One region of the Paenibacillus sp. FSL M7-1455 genome, then DNA from elsewhere that is predicted to be linked to it. Evidence: riboswitches for the same ligand, from Rfam matches in the RefSeq annotation. Region 1 holds a riboswitch; the other holds the start of a gene.

Region 1 (5,867 bases):
GCCACGATGATCATGATGGCGACAAACATGCGATCGGTGCGGTAGCCCGATTTTTGCAGCATCATATAGTATCCGATCCCCTTGTCGGCACCGATCCACTCCGCAATGACCGCTCCCATCACGCTGTACGTCGCCGCGATTTTGACGCCCGAAAAGATCGCGGGCAGCGCGTGCGGCAGCTCCAGCTTGGCGAAAATTTGCCGCTTGTTCGCGCCGATCATCCGCATGTAATTCAGCATGACCCGGTCGGTCTGCTTCAGTCCGCCCATCGTGGCGACGGCCACGGGGAAAAAGCAGACCAGGGTAATGACGATCAGCTTGGGCAGCAGCCCGAAGCCGAACCAGATCATCAGGAGCGGGGCAAGCGCAATGGTCGGAATGTTTTGGCTCAAAATGAGCAGCGGGTACAAGGCCGACTTGAGAAACGGGATCAGGTGCAGGATCAGCGCGATGATCAGCCCGACCGCCGTTCCGATGATAAATCCTTCAAGCGTCAGCCTCACCGTTGCCCCGACATGGCCCCACAGATCCCCGGCCCCGTCCGCGGTTTCCTTGGCGATATCCACCGGGGAAGGAAGGATCCATTTTTCGATATGAAACAGCGAGGTGCTCAGCTCCCATGCGACCAAAAAGAAGAGGACCGCCACAAAGGGCGGCCATACGCTATTCCACCAACGTCTCATGGACGGTATTTCTCCGTAAGCCGCTCCATGCTGATGCCGCCGGGACGATGGGCGATTTTGATCTGGGAAATGATGCTTGGGCTGCCCGCCTCCACAAGAGCTTCGTGCATGCGGCGCACGACGTCGAGCAATTCCTCGAGTTCGCCTTCCATCGTCGTTTCCAGCGGGTGCACCTCGTATTTGACGCCCGACTTTTGGATCACTTCGATGGCGCGGTCGACGTAAGCGTAGGAATCCTCGTTGTTCGGCGTTTTTGGAATGACCTGTATGCTGAGCAGGGTATGAGCCATATCAATCACGTCCTTATAAAATTTGATGATTGCTTTAATCGCGCAGCGGGGTCGCTTGGTACAGCGATCCTTACCTATTGTTGCGGCAAAAAGTCGTTCGTAAACGCGTTTTCGACATCCAGCGGTTTGTCGAGCAGCTTATGCTCGTACATCCAATCCGAATATCCTTTCCAAACCTGTTCCTTCTGCTCGCCCCAGCGCTTGGCGTCGTCCTGGTATTTCGGGCTGAGCCACTTTTGGCTGGCCATGACGAGATCCTTGTCGAGCTCGGGCACGGCTTTGATCAAGACATTGGCTGCATCCTCGGGATGCTCAATCGCGAATTGATAACCTTTGGAGGTAGCGCGCATAAACGCTTTGACCAGCTCCGGATCTTCCTTGATCTGCTTTTCATTGGTGACGAGGACCGGCGTGTAATAGTCCAGCTTGTCGGAGAAGTCTTTGACGTACAGCATATCGAGCGGCTCCTTGCGGAGCTCGGCTTCGATGCCGGTCCAGCCGTAGAAAATCCAGGCGAAATCGATGTCGCGTTTCACCGCCGTAAAATAATCCGCTTCGCCCATGTTGACGATTTTCAGCTTGCTGACGTCGGCCTTGTCGATGTCCATGATCGAATCGATCACGGCTTTTTCCACCGGAGAGCCCCAGCCGCCGTACGTTTTGCCTTCAAAATCCTTCGGCCGTTTGATGTTCCGGTCCACGGGCGCGGCAAAACCGGAAGTGTTATGCTGGATCACCGCCGCGATCGACACGAGCGGAACGCCTTGCGTGCGCGCTTGGGTGACGTTTTCCTGCACGCTGACGCCAAACGGCACCTTGCCCGATGCCACCATCGCCTCCGCGCCGCCGGCTCCCGGCTGCACGATGTCGACGTTCAGCCCTTCTTCTTCGTAGTACCCCTTTTCTTTGGCGACATAGAGTCCCGTATGGTTCGTGTTCGGCGTCCAGTCCAGCACGACTTTGACATCCTTCAGTTGTTTGGGCTCGCCGCCGCCGGCCGAGGAGGTTTCCCCTGAAGGCGTCCCCTGGCCCGTCGTTTGGGCGTTTTTGCTTCCGCAAGCGGCCGTAGCCAGCACAAGCAGGAATGCCAGCAAAAACAGTCCGATTTTTTTCGTTTTCATTGCGTTACTCTCTCCCTTATCCAGTTAATCCCCTTCATGCTGCAAAAGAATCGCGTTTCCATATCTGGAGGCGAATCACGGGACCGCGGCCGTCTTTATTTTCGCCGGAAGGTCCGATCATTCAACAAAAAAAGCGCCCCGGATGCGGGACGCTTAAGGCGCAAGGATGACATGGCGAACGCCATGACGATGGCTTTTCCTACGCTGGCATTACCCAGATCAGGTTTAAGGGTCAGTATCTTGAAGGGATACAATCTCAGCCGGCCGATTCCAGCACCCCGGATTCTTATGAAGTTAACGGGTTATTACATTGGTATTATAGTCCTAAGCTTGGAATAATTCAACGCTTTCGGCCGTGCGGCTGGCCAAGCCGGCGTATAAATGCTCGTAAAAATGCCACTATAAGGATGAAAGGAGTCTGGTTTTTACAGGGGGCTGAGGAAAATCAAAACAAGCATTTCGTTCATTCAGACGGTCATGATTTTGATGCTGAGCACCGGCCTGCTGAATCATGTCATCGTCATTCCCATTTTGCTTGACGCGGCAAAACGGGACGCCTGGATTTCGGTGCTGCTGGCATGCGGACTCACGCTCGTATGGGCGGCATTTCTTTATGCAGGCATGGCGAAACTCAATAAACGCCATCTGTTCGATTGGTTGGCCAAAGCCTATCATCCGATCGTGGGCCGCATGTTGGCCGTTTTCATTGGTTTGTATCTGTTTGCCATTTGCGCGGTGACGACCCGGGATACCGTATATTGGATTCATCTGACCTTCTCTCCCGAAACGCCCATTATGATCTTTTCTGTTCCTTCTGATCTCGGCTTTAAACGCCTTCTTGGGCATTCAATCCATTGCCAATACCGCGAGCCTTTTGCTGCCGATGGTGATTGTGCTTGGTTTTTTTGTCATGTCGTTTAATATGCCCCACAAGGACTACTCCTTGCTGAAGCCGATGCTTGAACTTGGCATGGGGCCCGTGTGGAAGGGGACGCTTTACGCGGGGGCCGGCTTTGCCGAAGTCATCATGATCTTCTTTTTGCAGCATCATATCCGAACGCGGATAACCTATGTTTCCTTGGCCGTCACGGTTTTGCTTTTTTTAGGACTCACCCTGGGGCCCGTCATGGGCGCCATCGTCGAATTCGGGGCGGACGAAGCGGGCAAGCTCCGGTTTCCTGCATACGAGCAATGGAGGCTTCTGAACATTGGACGATACGTCGAGCATCTTGACTTTTTTAGCGTCTACCAATGGTTCTGCGGCGCGTTTTTAAGAATTTCGCTCGCTTTGTTCCTCATTCTCGATGTTTTTCGGGTGAAGGGCAAAAAGGCGAAAGCGTGGGTGCTGGGGGGCATTTTTATCGCGATATTAATCATGATGGCCGTTCCTTTCAGCGACCGGTATTTTATGAAGGCCCTGTCCGTCTATGTGCTTCCCGTATCGGTGTGGGGAATAGCGGCCTTTTCGGTGATCATCACGGGGCTGATCGGCTTGGCCCGGCGAAGGGGGAGAATATCGTGAAAAGCCGTGAACGAAAGGAAGCCCAGGCCATCGAAGCCATCGTTGCGGAGCTGTTTGGATCAAGCTCGGATATCCGGAGAAAAACGATTCCGTTATCGGTACCGGGTTATTCGGTTCAGCTGATTTACTGCCAGGGATTGTCCGATACGGCAAGAGTGGAGCAATGGGTCGTGTCCGAACTGATGGATATATCGGAGCAGATCCTGCTGTCGGACGAGATGGATTGGCCGCGCAAAATTCCGTTCCCCATGGACCCGATCCCCGAGGACCAAAGGGAAGCGGCAATGAAAGAGACCGTGCTGGAGGGGGACCTCCTGCTGATCTTCGAGCCGTCGGACAGCTGCTACTCGATGATCATGGCCAATGCGCCCAAACGGCAGCCGGAGGAGCCGAACACGGAGGTTTCGACGAGGGGGCCGAGGGACGGTTTTATCGAGGACTCGTACACCAATATCGCTTTGATCCGAAGACGGCTGAAGACCCATCTCCTTGCCGTCGAGGAGTTTACGATCGGTTCCGAAACGTCGACGAAAGTTCATCTTCTGTACCATAAGGAGACGATCCAGGAGCATGTCCTGCAGGAGATCCGAACGAAACTTTCCCGCATGAACGTCAAAGGCCTTGTGAGCAACAGCCAACTCGAAGAGATATTGACGGGCTTCTCGCTTTTTCCGCTGATGACTTATACGGGGAGGCCGGACTATGCCGTGAACGCGCTGCTCCACGGGAAATTTGCGATCGTGATGGGCGGGGCTCCGACGGTGCTCATCGCCCCGGCGAGCTTCAACTTCCTGCTCAACTCCTCGGAGGACGCCCATCTCGTCAATGTCGTGGTTGCTTTTACGCGTTTTTTGCGGATGTGCGGCGTGCTGCTTTCCCTGTTCCTGCCGGGGTTTTGGATTGCGCTGACGACGTACCATCAGGACCAAATCCCTTTTACGCTGCTGGCGACCCTGGTGAATTCCAGGCAGGGCGTGCCGCTTCCGGCTCCCCTGGAGGCGATGGTGATGCTGCTGTTGTTCGAGATTTTCCGCGAAGCGGGCATGCGGCTTCCTTCCGCGTTTGGGCAGACCTTATCGGTCGTGGGCGGGCTGATTATCGGCCAAGCTGCCATCAGCGCAGGGATTGCGGGCCCGGGAACGATCGTCGTCATCGCCATATCGGTGCTTGCGACGTTTACTTTGGTGAACCAGTCCCTGGTCAACATCGTCAGCCTGTTTCGCATTCTCGTGCTTCTGATCAGCGGGCTGTTGGGGTTGTTCGGCACGCTGTTCTGCCTGCTGGCTCTGGTCCTGTTCATGGTCAACCTGCGCTCATTCGGCACTTACTATTTGTCTCCGGTAAGCCCTCCGAGATTCAGGGAGATGCATAAAATCCTGTTTCGGATGCCGTGGGGAAAAGGCGAGTTCACCAGCAAGGCGGGGAAAAAGGGATGAAAAACGTCATGCGTTGGGTCCGCTGCCTCCTTGCCGCGGCGCTCTTGACCGTTCCGCTTACGGGCTGCTGGGGAGCAAGGGAAATCGAACACATGATTTACGTCAATACGATCGGGGTCGATTACGTTGAAAACCGGGTTGTCGTCTACATCCAGATGGTTAATTTCAGCGGCATCGCCAAAAAGGAGTCGGGGCAGGCGCAACAGCAGAAGACCTCCGTCGGGAAAGCGGAAGGGACCTCGTTCGATGAGGCGATTTTTAATTTGTATGCTTCCAGCCCGCAAAGGATCTCGTGGAGCAACGTGAAGTCGATCGTTTTCAGCGAGGCTGCCTTGAAGCATGGCATCGTGGATCAGGTGCTGGATGTATGGGATCGTTATTACGAATTCCGGTATACCGTCTGGACGATGGCCACCCGGGATCCGTTGGAAGAGGTACTCAATACGAAATCCATCAACGAGCTGTCGGTTATCTACTCCCAGCTGAACAGCCCGATGCGGATCTATGAACAGAGCTCGGTCATTGCTCCGCTGTACCTTTACAAGTTTATATGGAAATGGAAGGAGAAGGGCGATACGGTTCTGCTGCCGTACGTCGAAATCATGCCGGGCTGGACGGAAGACGGGAAACCTTCGCCCAACGTCAGCATGACCGGGGTCTGTTTTTTGAATAACCATAAATTCCGTGGATGCCTTGTGTCGGAGGATATACTGGGTCTGAGATGGCTGGAAAAGAAAACAAGAAGAACCCCGCTTGCGGTCAAGCAGGAGAGAAAAGTACAGGCCATGATGGTCATGAACAAAATCAAGTCCTCG
Region 2 (5,867 bases), 890 kb from region 1:
ATAATCATCATCAAATAAATAATCATCCTGAATTTCGAAAGTACTGCGCATTAAAAACATAAAAAGGGCTCCAAATCTTTGGTAGAATGGTGTTTGTCCAGGACAACATCACCCAAAGAGAGGAGCACCTTTTAGGTGAAGTCTACCACACCGGTCAGCAAAATCAAGAGCGAATTTTCGCTGCAGAACGCCACGAGTTTCGGCGGCGTCAAAATCTTTTTGGCCTATCTCGAAAAAATCAAGCTCGCCGAGGCCATGCAGCGCCTTTCCGGCGGCAAAGCGCACAACGCCATTTTTCCTGTTCATCGCATCCTGCTCTATCTAATGGTTGGCTGGATGCTGGGCTGCGGGCGTATTTTTCATTTCCGCAAGTTACAGCACGATGTGTTGCTTTGTCGTTTTCTGGGAGGCCGTCTGCCGCATCACAGTTTGCTGTACAAGGAGCTCGCGCGTCTGGGCAGATCCTGCCCGCAGCTCCCGACGGAACTGCGCAAGCTGAATATGGATATCATTCATCTCTGCTTGCCGTCCAAGCCAATCCTTGATCTGGACTCCTCGGTGGAGACGGTATACGGGGAGCAGGCCGGCGCGGCCAAAGGCACCAATCCGCATAAGCCCGGACGAAACAGCTACCATCCGTTGCTGGCTTTTGAAGGGCAAACCCACTTGAATCTGAATGCGAGGCTTCGCCCCGGCAACACGCATTCTTCAACCGACGCAATCGACTTTTTGCAGCAAACCTTCGCACTGCTCGGCGAGCGCCAAGTGGCGTACGCCCGGTTCGACAAAGGCTTTGGCGGCGAGGATTTCTACCAACTGTGGGAAGGCCGCAAGATCGGTTACGTCGGCAAAATGAAATGGACCAAACGCCTCGCAAGCGACGTGGCGGCTTGTCGCTACTGGACGCGCTATGTCGACGAGGACTGGATCATCGAGGGCATCACTTTGATTTACAAAGCTACGTCCTGGAAAAAGCCCCGTCGCGTAGCGGTCATTCGTAAGACGCAAGTCTGCGAAGACGGTCAAGGCCGCATCGTATTCGACGAGGACTGGCAGTATGAAGCGATTGTAACCAACCTGGAGTGGGAACCAATTGACCTATGGCGCTTTTACAACCAGCGTTGCTGCATGGAAAATTACATCAAAGAGGCGAAAGACGGTTTTTCCATGGACCGGATCGCGACCAGTGATTTTGAAGCGAATGAAGTCGATCTGCTGATCAAGTTGCTGGCCTACAATTTGTTCGAACGCTTTAAGCGCGATTGTTGCGAACCGATGCATCAGGGTTATACGATTGCAAGATTCCGACTGGAGTTCTTTCATTGCGCGGCGACGCTTGTTCGGCATAGTCGCGCGGTCGTGCTCAAGCTGATCAAGGATTTCGACGGTCGTCATGCATGGAAACGAATCGAAGCCAAAGTGGTTCAATTGGAGTGACGGCTTCCAACATTTCACATGGAAAACAACAATGCCCCTTTTCTGGGGAGGGGGGAGTTATCCCCATGTGGATATTGGTTTCAAAATTTCGCTGGTCCCACTCCCACTTATTCACAGTTGTTGATCCGCTCCTGGATGATCGCCACCGCATTCTTATGCGCTTTCGAAATTCAGGTTTATTTTCTTTTGTAGTTACGGTAACGCTTTTATTTTTTGAGCCCCAAATTAAGCTAAGGTTTAGTTTACTTAAGGATTTCAAGGAAACTAGGGTACTACCATTGATAACTACTGGTGGTGAATCAGGAGTAATTATTTCGCTGTTTACTATTAGTTTAACATTTGATGCTGCATACGTAGGGACAGAAGCAAACATCAATACAAAGCACACTGCTAAGAAAGCACTCATCATTTTTTTGATAGCCATATTGCATAACCTCCATCAAGTAGAATTGGTCGTATCTTATTAATATAGACGAATTTTACGTTGAAAAGTTTAACTAGCGAGCTGTTCGAATACAAGCTGAGAAATGCCGGCATTCTTTATAATGACCGTGCGCTGTATACGACGCAGGTTCAGAATGCTGACGGAACTACGGCGACACGGTACGGTTATATAGACAGCCATGGCAAGGTGAGCATACAGCCCATCTACACCCAGGCGTCTAATTTCTCCGAGGGACTGGCTCGGGTCAATGTGGGCAAAACAGCGGGGTACATCAACACGAAGGGGGAACTGGTCATTCCATACCGGTATAGCTCGACGTCCGATTTCTCCGAAGGTATGGCGGCCGTAATGCTTGCGTTCGGCGGCAAATACGGCTATATTGACACCACCGGCAAGCTCCGGATTACACCCCGGTATGATCACGCCGACCCGTTTTCAAACGGGGCGGCAGTAGTTTACGTGAACGGAAAATACGGTTTCATCGACAAAAACGGCAATTACCTGCTAACACCGCAGTTCAGCATGGCGCAGCCGTTCTCAGAAGGACTGGCTTTTGGCCATGGCTCCGGCGGCAGCACGCATAGCGGCGGTTAGCGGCATAACCGTCCACAGTCCTCTTTCCGTTCTGGCACCGTATTTTGCAAAGGGAATTGAATATGCAGCCCAAGTCTGGCTTGTGAAGCATGACATGCCAAAAAAGCAGTTCATTTCCCAAGGTAGGGAGATGAACTGCTTTTGCTGTTTTGCTTCTCTTTCTGTCCGTTTCCATGCGGACAAGCAGTAATAATGTCAATTTAACGGATCAGCAGACACCAAGCAAAAATGCCAACATTATGAGCGCATCCGGTATTCCTCGGCTTTTTCCTGCATGCCTGCGGCAACTGCCTCTTGTTCCGACAATCCCTTCTCCGCGGCAAATGCGCGGATATCTTGCGTAATGCGCATGCTGCAGAACTTCGGCCCGCACATCGAGCAGAAATGCGCCTGCTTCGCTCCTTCGGCAGGCAGTGTTTCATCGTGGTAGGACATGGCGCGTTCCGGGTCGAGCGAGAGGTTGAACTGGTCGCGCCAGCGGAATTCGAAGCGGGCTTTGGAAAGCGCGTCGTCCCGGCGCTGCGCACGCGGATGGCCTTTCGCCAGATCGGCGGCATGGGCCGCGATTTTGTAGGCGATGACACCTTCGCGCACATCGTCCTTGTTTGGCAAGCCGAGATGTTCCTTCGGCGTAACGTAACAGAGCATCGATGTACCAAACCAGCCGATCATCGCCGCCCCGATGGCCGATGTAATATGATCGTACCCCGGCGCAATGTCCGTGGTCAGTGGGCCGAGCGTGTAGAACGGCGCTTCTTGGCAAATCTCCATTTGCAAGTCCACGTTTTCCTTGATTTTGTGCATCGGCACGTGTCCGGGACCCTCGATCATCACCTGCACGTCATGCTTCCAGGCAATTTGGGTCAGTTCCCCCAGCGTCGCAAGTTCTGCCATCTGCGCTTCATCATTGGCATCATAGATGCTGCCCGGACGAAGGCCGTCTCCCAGCGAAAAGGTGACGTCATACCGCTTCATGATCTCGCAGATTTCTTCGAAATGGGTGTATAGGAAATTTTCCTGGTGATGCGCCAGACACCATGCCGCCATGATCGATCCGCCCCGTGAGACGATGCCCGTCATCCGTTTGGCAGTCATCGGTATATAGCGTAGCAGCACGCCCGCATGGATCGTAAAGTAGTCCACACCCTGCTCGGCCTGCTCGATCAGCGTGTCGCGGTACAGCTCCCACGTCAGCGCCTCCGCCTCCCCTCCGACCTTTTCCAACGCCTGATAGAGCGGCACCGTACCGATCGGTACCGGCGAATTGCGGATGATCCATTCCCGGGTGGTGTGAATGTCTTTGCCCGTGGACAGGTCCATAACCGTATCCGCTCCCCAACGGACGGCCCAGGTCATCTTCTCGACCTCTTCCTCAATGGAAGACGATACGGCCGAATTGCCGATGTTGGCATTGATCTTGACGTGAAAATGGCGTCCGATAATCATCGGTTCGCTCTCCGGATGATTGATATTTGAAGGCAAAATGGCACGGCCGCTGGCCAGCTCCTACCGTACGAATTCGGGCTCCACGCCTTCGCGGATGGCTGCGAATTCCATCTCGGGTGTAATGATGCCTCTCCGCGCATAATGCATCTGCGTCACGCATCGTCCTTCCCGTGCCCGCAGCGGTTCCCCGGTTACGCCGGGATACGTCTCGGCTCCAGCTCTTTTGCTGCCCGGCTTCAAGCCATTGTCCTCCGGCTTAATCGCCCGGCCTTTGTACGACTCTACGTCTTCGCGCTCCGTAATCCACATCCTGCGCAGCGCAGGCAAGCCCGTCCGGATGTCCACCTCATAATCCGGATCGGTCATCGGACCGCTCGTATCGTACACGCGGAGCGCTTCGTTATGCTCCACCCCTTGGGGAGTGCTTGTGTCATGAAGGGCAATTTCGCGTTCGGGGACCAATAGGTCCGGTCGCGAGCCCTGAATGTATACCTTGCGGCTGCCCGGAAAAGGCCGCAGACGCCCCGTGCTTTCTTTTTCCGTATCCCGATGGTGTTCCTGTCCCCCTGTTTCATGTTCTGTGCTCATCGCTCGTTCTCCTCCTCATGGTATGGTCCGGCCTTGCTCATTCTGCGCACCTGTTCATCAGGCCAAGCATGAGGGAAGTACAGCACGGGCGAATTCAAAAACAGGGATACAGCTCCTCGGCAGGGCGGGAACATGGTAATCATGGCCACGCACCACACATCTCCACCTTGTCGGAACGCCATGGAGATGCGATGATGTCTCGGATACTGCATAAAAAAACCGGTTCCCCCAGGGAACCGGCTCTATCTTTCACCGCCAAACATGCCGCGGTAAGTCTACCCACAGGGGTGGCTTCACTCAAGGCATGTTGACGATGCTCGTCGTTGTTTCGCCGATTACTTCCCTACGCTGGCATGATCCAGATCAGGTGCTAAGGGTCCGGAATCTCATGCGATTCCGTCTCAGTCCGGACAATTCGGACTCCCCCAGTAACGTTTGACGGCTAACGGCAATCTTGCCGCTGCGTCCTATTCAGTTCAGTCAGCCCACGCTTTGGGCTGTCCATTACAGTTTAGCCTAAACATGGCGGAAAAACAACCATATTTTCCAAAATGCCGTTTCGGATCAGGCCAGCATGAGTCCCATCTGTGCGGCAGCTTCTTTTAAGACCGGAACATACTCATGGAGCGTCTCCTGGGAAAGACGGCTGACAGGCCCCGATACGGACAACTCGAGCGTAATGGAGTCACCTTCTATATCAACAAGAAGGGCACCAAAGTCATCCAGGGCATTACAGCCGGGGGTTTGTTCAAGGGCGGCCTGGCTCCGGCCAGCCAGGGGCAGAGGTACGGCTATATCAATACATCCGGCCGCTTTGTGATCGAGTCGAAATTCTATTGGACTGACGATTTTAACGGCGAATTGGCTGTGATCAGTTTGCTCGTTCCGATTTCGAGCGAGAAAACAGAGGGTACGTGAACCGCTGCGGAGCGATCGTCTGGCCGCCGGCTTCCGAACTTCCGAACGGAGTGACAAAACTACAGTAAGGCAGAACAACCGAGCTTCACGGATTGTATCGGAAAAAGAACGCATTACAGCTAACTTATCGAAACTAACTTCCCTTTGGCAACTGCTTCATTTTTCGTTAAGCTAACGGGCAGATTAGTGAAACTACACAGTTTTTTAAAGCGTATAATTATTATAAAAAAACCCATATCGCTCATGCGGAGGTGAACTTGACTGGAGCATTTTTATGACTTGGTTCAATTGGCATTCTCGATTGCTCTCATCTCTTCCGTAGTGTTACTTCCATTCACCTATTTTTCTTCACAAAAGATACACTGGGGGCATGAAATTGCTGCAGCCGGTTCAATTTGGTTTGTGGCTGTAAGACTGTCACAACTCAGCAGCATTCAGC

Evidence for each region. Region 1 has a riboswitch for thiamine pyrophosphate ahead of NYE48_RS02315 (ABC transporter substrate-binding protein). Riboswitches for the same ligand answer to the same signal wherever they lie in the genome.
Region 2: linked by a shared signal. The riboswitch ahead of thiC (phosphomethylpyrimidine synthase ThiC) and the one ahead of NYE48_RS02315 (ABC transporter substrate-binding protein) in region 1 are both predicted to bind thiamine pyrophosphate.

Annotation. Positions count from the first base shown of each region.
Region 1 covers NZ_JBBORO010000001.1:538,328-544,194, forward strand. Annotated here, with positions in the region: gene NYE48_RS02305 (ABC transporter permease) at 1-683, opposite strand, end outside; gene NYE48_RS02310 (MTH1187 family thiamine-binding protein) at 680-973, opposite strand; gene NYE48_RS02315 (ABC transporter substrate-binding protein) at 1,048-2,094, opposite strand; TPP riboswitch at 2,274-2,385, opposite strand; partial or broken gene NYE48_RS02320 (GerAB/ArcD/ProY family transporter) at 2,581-3,616, shown strand; gene NYE48_RS02325 (spore germination protein) at 3,613-5,052, shown strand; gene NYE48_RS02330 (Ger(x)C family spore germination protein) at 5,049-5,867, shown strand, end outside.
Region 2 covers NZ_JBBORO010000001.1:1,430,162-1,436,028, reverse strand. Annotated here, with positions in the region: gene NYE48_RS06680 (IS1380 family transposase) at 136-1,437, shown strand; gene NYE48_RS28195 (stalk domain-containing protein) at 1,373-1,810, opposite strand; gene NYE48_RS06670 (WG repeat-containing protein) at 1,922-2,476, shown strand; partial or broken gene thiC (phosphomethylpyrimidine synthase ThiC) at 2,714-4,510, opposite strand; TPP riboswitch at 4,834-4,947, opposite strand; gene NYE48_RS06660 (WG repeat-containing protein) at 5,132-5,428, shown strand.